2 regions of the Sphaerotilus microaerophilus genome follow, and region 2 is predicted to be linked to the other one. Evidence: predicted binding sites of a transcription regulator. Region 2 holds the regulator's gene; the other holds the start of a gene.
What was found. Region 2 encodes HrcA, which represses chaperone genes, less so after heat shock. Its sites were predicted from a motif close to TTAGCACTCNNNNNNNNNGAGTGCTAA; they were not measured.
Positions count from the first base shown of each region.

Region 1: the regulator HrcA is predicted to act here: its motif matches at 1,928-1,954, upstream of rpoH (RNA polymerase sigma factor RpoH).

Region 1 covers NZ_AP025730.1:5,800,508-5,803,908, forward strand. The annotation lists gene NGK70_RS25160 (aminotransferase-like domain-containing protein) at 1-886, shown strand, start outside; gene rpoH (RNA polymerase sigma factor RpoH) at 962-1,894, opposite strand; gene NGK70_RS25170 (Crp/Fnr family transcriptional regulator) at 2,029-2,799, opposite strand; gene ntrC (nitrogen regulation protein NR(I)) at 2,995-3,401, opposite strand, start outside.
Region 2 covers NZ_AP025730.1:1,256,704-1,260,104, forward strand. The annotation lists gene NGK70_RS05470 (NAD kinase) at 1-592, opposite strand, end outside; gene hrcA (heat-inducible transcriptional repressor HrcA) at 733-1,764, shown strand; tRNA gene NGK70_RS05480 (tRNA-Ile) at 1,806-1,883, shown strand; gene NGK70_RS05485 (methyl-accepting chemotaxis protein) at 2,102-3,401, shown strand, end outside.

The sequences.
Region 1 (3,401 bases), 1.5 Mb from region 2:
CGCGCCGCGGCAGATCGTCACGACCACGGGCGCCACCCACGCGCTGGACATCATCGCCCGCGCCTGGCTGCAGCCGGGCGATGCGGTGCTGATCGATGAGCCGGGCTGGGCGGTGGAGTTTGCCCGGCTCAGCGCGCTGGGCATGCGGCTGTTGCCGGTGCCGCGCGGGCCGCTCGGCCCGGACCTGGCCGCGATGGCGCAGCTCGCCGCGCTGCACCGCCCCAAGCTCTACGTGACGGTGTCGGTGCTGCACAACCCGACCGGCTGCAGCCTGCCGCTGGCGGCCGCCCACCAGGTGCTGCGGCTGGCCGAGGCGCACGACTTCGCCATCGTCGAGGACGACACCTACGCCTGGTTCGCCCCCAACCACGCCCCACGGCTGGCTGCGCTCGACGGTCTGCGCCGCACGATCTACGTCAGCGGCTTCTCGAAGATCCTGGCACCCAACTGGCGCGTGGGCTACCTGGCCGCACCCGAGGCCTGGGTGGACCGGCTGATCGACACCAAGATGATCAGCAGCCTGACCACCCCGGCGCTGACCGAGCAGGCGGTGGCCTGGTGCCTGGAGCAGGGCCTGCTGCGCCGCCACGCCGAGCGCGTGCAGGATCGGCTCGACACCGCCCGCAGCGGCACGATGCGCCTGGCCGAGCAGGCCGGCTGCCGGCCGGTGACGCCCCCGCGGGGGCTGTTTGGCTGGATCGACACCGGGCTGGACACCGACCGCCTGGCCGAACTGCTGCTCGATGAGGGCTGGCTGCTGGCACCGGGCTCGCTCTTCCTGGCCGTGCGGCGGCCCAGCCCCTTCATGCGCATCAACTTCGCCACCTCGCAGGATCCGCGCTTCTGGCGCGCCTTCGAAGCGGCCAGGATCGCGCTGCAGCGCTGAACCCGCCTGCCCGAGAAACGGCAACGCCGGCACGGAGCCGGCGTTTTCGAGGTGGGAGCGGGCGCCTGAAGCGAATCAGGCCGTCTCGACCAGCGCCTTCTTCATCTTCTTCATCGCCGCGACCTCGATCTGGCGGATGCGCTCGGCACTGACGCCGTACTCGGCCGCCAGCTCGTGCAGCGTCATGCCACCGGAGCCGTCGTCGTTCACCTTCAGCCAGCGCTCCTCGACGATCCGGCGGCTGCGCGCATCCAGCACGTCCAGCGCACGCAGCAGCCCCGGGCCGGCCAGTTCGTCGCGGGCGCGGGCTTCGAGCGCGCGGGTCGGCTCCTGGCGGTCGTCGGCCAGGTAGGCGATCGGCGCGAAGGACTCGTCATCCTCGTCGGAACCGGGTTCAAGGGCCACGTCGCAACCAGCGAAGCGGGCTTCCATCTCGATGACCTCTTCGCGCTTGACGTTCAGCTCACGCGCGACGGTGTCGATCTCGGCCTCGGTCAGGCTGGTGCGGTGGGTGTCAGCGTCAGCCGCCTCGCCCTTGAGCTGGCGCTTCATCGAGCGCAGGTTGAAGAACAGCTTGCGCTGGGCCTTGGTGGTGGCCACCTTGACCATGCGCCAGTTCTTCAGGATGTACTCGTGGATCTCGGCCTTGATCCAGTGCAGCGCATAGCTGACCAGACGCACGCCCTGCTCCGGGTCGAAGCGCTTGACGGCCTTCATCAGGCCGACGTTGCCTTCCTGGATCAGGTCGCCCTGCGGCAGGCCGTAGCCCAGGTACTGGCGCGCGACCGACACGACCAGACGCAGGTGCGAGAGCACCAGCCGACCGGCGGCTTCGACGTCCTGATGCTCGCGCAGGCGGCGGGCCAGCTTGCCCTCCTCCTCGGCCGTCAACAGCGGGATGCGGTTGACCGAGGCGATGTAGGCATCAAGATTCCCCAGCGAGGGCACCAGGGCCCAGGGGTCACGGATGGCAACAGCGGTGGAACGCGACAGATTCATGATGTCCATAGACAACGTGGATCTCCTTTGGTTCCGCTCAGTTTAGCACTCGACACCAATGAGTGCTAAACGTGCACCCCTGGCGCCCCAAGGCCTGGCCCGCACACCGTGAATTTCACCGGCACGGGCCTCGCCCGCCCAGCTCAGGCCGCGGCGGCGTCCAATCCATCCAGCCCGACCAGGCGCCGCAGCGCCTGCACGTCATGGATGTGCAGCCGGTAGCCCTGCACGTCGATCACACCGCGCGATTCGAAGCTGCGCATCAGCCGCGACAGCGTCTCCGGCGTCATCGCCAGCTGCTGCGCGATGTCGCGTTTGCGCTCCTGCAGGCGCAGGTCGTGCGATCCGCTGGTCACCGGGCAGCGCTGCAGCAGCCACTGGGCGAAGCGGGCCGGCGCGTCGTTGTGCAGCAGGTTGCGCGAGGCGATGGTCAGTTCATGCACCCGCTGGGCCAGGTTGGCACACAGGCGCAGCGCCAGCGCGGGGTGGGTGGCGAGGTGGGGTCGCAGCCGCTCCATCGGCAGCTCGGCAATCACCACGTCGGACAGGGCCTGGGCCTCCATCGCGTAGGGCTGGTCCAGCCAGGCAGCGGTCACGTCCAGCCAGGCCGGCCCGGTGACGCTGCGCTCGGTGCGCAGGCCGCCATCGGCCGCGCGCGAGCCCAGCACCACGTCGCCCGACATCAGCAGCACCAGCGAGCGTGCCGGCACATGGCAGTCGAGCACAGCGTCGCCAGCAGCGATGCTGTGCCGTTCGGCCAGCCGCACCAGCAGGGAGAACTCGGAGGCGCTCAGCGCAGGCCCGCCCAGCACCTGCTGCCACGGCGCCGGATCGGCAGGGGATGGCGGTGCCGCCGCCAGACGACGGCGCGGGCGGGGCGGTGTGCAGGCACGGGAAGCGGTGCCTGCAGCCATGACATCCAAGGTCTCCACGGCAGCGCAGGAAAGTAGGGCAGGTCAGCAAAAGTGCTGCTGCACTGTCTCCCAAGTCGCCGGCCCGACGGTTGAGGCATGTCAAGGCTCGCCCCGCCGATGGGCGCTGTTGCACGCAGGATCTGCGCCAACTCACACCGGGGCCCAGACATACCCCGGCCTCCATCGCCCTGGCGCTCAATCCAGCCCGAGTTCCTGGATCTTGCGCGTGATGGTGTTGCGGCCGATGCCCAGCTTGTGGGCTGCCTCGATGCGACGGCCCTTGGTGAGCGCCAGCGCCGTGAGGATCAGCCGGGCCTCGAACTGGCGCGTCAGGTGCTCCCACACATCCGGCTGGTTCTGCTCCAGCAGGCTGCGCGCCTCACGCTCCAGGTCCGGCAGCCAGGTGCCGCCAGCCAGGGCCTGCAGGTCTGCGGGCGCGGCATCCGCATGGCCATTGGCATTGGCATGGACACGGCCGTCGACAACACCCCCGGCCGGTGCGGCAGGTGCAGGCACCCCGGGCGCCGCGGCCGGTGGGGGCAGGGGCGTGCCGGAGCCCAGGACGTCCGGCGGCAGGTCCTTGCGGTCGATCACCTGGGCTG
Region 2 (3,401 bases):
GGATCGGCCCGCCGGCCGACAGCGCGTAGGCGGTCGAGCCCGTGGGCGAGGCCAGGATCAGGCCGTCGGCGCGGAAGTTGGCCACGAACTGGCCGTCCACCTCCACGCGCAGCTCCACCATCGCGGTGGCGGCGCTGCGCAGCACCACATCGTTCATCGCCACGGCTTCGTAGATCGCCTCGCCGTCGCGCAGCACCCGGCCTTCGAGCATGGCGCGGTGCTCTTCCTCGTAGTCGCCGGCGAACATCGCCTTCAGCGCCTGCGCCACGCGTGCCACCGGGATGTCGGTGATGAAGCCCAGCCGGCCCTGGTTCACGCCCACCATCGGCAGGCCGTAGCGCGCCAGGTCGCGGGCGATGCCCAGCATCGTGCCGTCGCCGCCCACCACCACCGCCACGTCGCAATGGCGCCCCAGCTCCTCGGTGGACAGCGCCGGGTAGCCGGTGAGGCCGGTGTTCTGCGCCGTCGTCGTCTCCACCGACACATCCAGGCCCAGGCGGGTGAGCAGATGGGCGATGTCCTCCAGCAGCGGGCGCATGCCGCGGGCCTGGAACTTGCCCACGAGCGCGGCATGACGGAAGCGGTTGGTCATGCGGGAAATTACACCACAGGGCCATGACGACCCGATGCCGCCCGTGCCGGGCAGCGCTGCCGTGGCGTTGCGTCGTGGCTGGCCCTCCCCGCCTGGATGGGCGGCCGCCCGCCAGCCGGTGCCGCCTAGAATCGGCTGCCATGCTGGACGACCGCGCCAAGCTCCTGCTCAAGACCCTGGTCGAGCGCTACATCGCCGACGGCCAGCCCGTGGGCTCGCGCACCCTGTCGAAGGCGCCCGGGCTCGATCTCTCCCCCGCGACCATCCGCAACGTGATGGCCGACCTGGAGGAGCTGGGCCTCATCGCCAGCCCGCACACTTCTGCCGGGCGCGTGCCCACCGCGCGTGGCTACCGCCTCTTCGTCGACAGCATGCTCACGGTGCGCTCGCTCGCGGGCGCCGGGGCCGACGAGGCCGGCGGCGCGCCCCACGTCGAGCCCCTGCTGCCCGACCAGCCGCGCCGCGTCATCGCCAACGCCGCGCACCTGCTGTCCAGCCTGTCGCAGTTCGTCGGCGTGGTCACCGTGCCGCGCAAGCCGGGCGTGTTCCGCCACATGGAGTTCCTGCGCCTGGGCGAGCGCCGCGTGCTGCTCATCCTCGTCTCGGCCGATGGCGACGTGCAGAACCGCGTGCTCTTCACCGCCCAGGACTACAGCCAGACGCAGCTGCTGGAGGCCACCAACTACCTCAACGCGAACTGCGCCGGCCTGGGCATCGAGGAGATCCGCGAGCGGCTGAAGGGCGAGGTCGACGCGCTGCGCGCCGAGATCGCCGTGCTGATGCAGGCGGCGGTGCAGGCCGGCAGCGAGGCGGTCAGCGAGGAGGCCGATCAGGTCGTCATCTCGGGCGAACGAAACCTGCTGCAGGTGCAGGACTTTGGCGCCGACCTGGGTTCGCTGCGCAAGATGTTCGACCTCTTCGAGCAGAAGGCCCAGGTCCTGCGCCTGCTCGACGGCTCGAGCCGCGCCGACGGCGTGCGCATCTACATCGGCGGCGAGAGCGGCGTGGTGCCCATCGAGGAGCTGTCGGTCGTGTCCTCCCCCTACGAGGTCAACGGCCGCCTGGTCGGTACCCTCGGCGTGATCGGCCCCACCCGCATGCCCTACGACCGCATGATCCAGATCGTGGACATCACCGCACGCCTGGTGGGCAACGCGCTGAGCCAGAAGTGAGGGGCAGGGCGCGTCGTTCGCCACCTACAATTCCGGGTTCCGGGCCGCTAGCTCATGATGGTTAGAGCAGCAGACTCATAATCTGTTGGTGCCGTGTTCGACTCACGGGCGGCCTACCAAACTCCCTGCAGGACCTGTCGCGTGTGGCGTGGCAGGTCCTTTTTTTCTGGGGCCTCCATTCGGTGGCGGTTGGATCCAGAGATTGAGAAATCTCAAGAATCGGCAGGCCGGATGCCCGGTTTTCGACCGAGTGGGGGCTGCCCGTCCGGGCGAGGATCTGCGACCCTGCGTGCCACTGTGTCGGCGCGCCTCGAACGAGCAGAAAGGATCCCGCCCCATGTCCAATACCGCCACGCCCGGCCCTGCCTGGTCGTCCCGGGGCGACATGCCGTCTGCCGATGCCGGCGAGCCGGCCCGCCGCGACGAGGGTTTCTTCGCTTACCACGGCATCTGGGCCCCTGGGGTGCGGCTGTTCCGGCGGCTGAACTTCACGGCCAAGGCGCTGATCATCTCCACGGCGGTGGTGCTTCCGCTGCTGTTGCTGGTGGCCCTCCAGCTCAAGCGCGAGAGCGACGAGGCCCTGGAGAGCCGCATGGCCGCCACCCGGGCGCATGTCGAGATCGCGCACGGCGTGCTGGCCTGGGCGCAGGCGCAGGAGGCGGCGGGGCTGTGGTCGCGCGAGCAGGCCCAGCTGATCGCCCGGCAGGCGGTGGGGCAGCTGCGCTACGCCGGGAGCGAGTACTTCTGGATCAACGACATGCAGCCGCGCATGGTCATGCACCCGACCAAGCCGGAGATGAACGGCCAGGCGGTGGGCGGCGTGCGCGACCCGAACGGCGTGGCGCTGTTCGACCTCTTCGTCGCCACCGTGCGCGAGCGCGGCGAGGGCACCGTGCGCTACCAGTGGCCCAAGCCCGGGCGCAGCGAGCCGGTGGACAAGGTGTCGTACGTGAAGGGCTTTGCACCCTGGGGCTGGGTGGTCGGCTCCGGTGTCTATGCCGATGACCTGCGCGCCGAGGCAGCGCAGCGTCTGGTGGTGGCGCTGGCCATCCTGGCGCTGTCGCTTTTGATGGCCGGCTACCTGTTTCTGAGCTTCTACCGCGTGATGGACGGCGGCCTCAAGGAAACCCGCCGCCACCTGCGCGCGATGACCGATGGCGACCTCACCACGTCCCCCTCCCCCTGGGGTCGCGACGAGCCCGCCCAGCTGATGCAGGAGCTGCGCCGCATGCAGGAGGCGCTGCGCCAGATGGTGCTGCACGTGCGCCACTCCAGCGATGAGATCCTGCACTCCAGCAGCGAGATCGCCACCGGCATGAACGACCTTTCGGCCCGCACCGAGCAGGCTGCGGCCAACCTGGAGGAATCCGCGGCGTCGATGGAGCAGATCGCCGCCACGGTGCGCAACACCGCCGAGCACACCCAGGAGGCCGCCGGCGTGGCGCGCCACAACGCTCGCTGTGCCGACGATGGCAGCCGGGTGATGAACGACGTGGTGCAGACGATGGAGGGCATCCGCGGCTCCTCGGCGCGCATCGGCGAGATCATCGCCACCATCGACGGCCTGGCCTTCCAGACCAACCTGCTGGCGCTGAACGCGGCCGTCGAGGCGGCCCGAGCCGGCGAGCAGGGCCGCG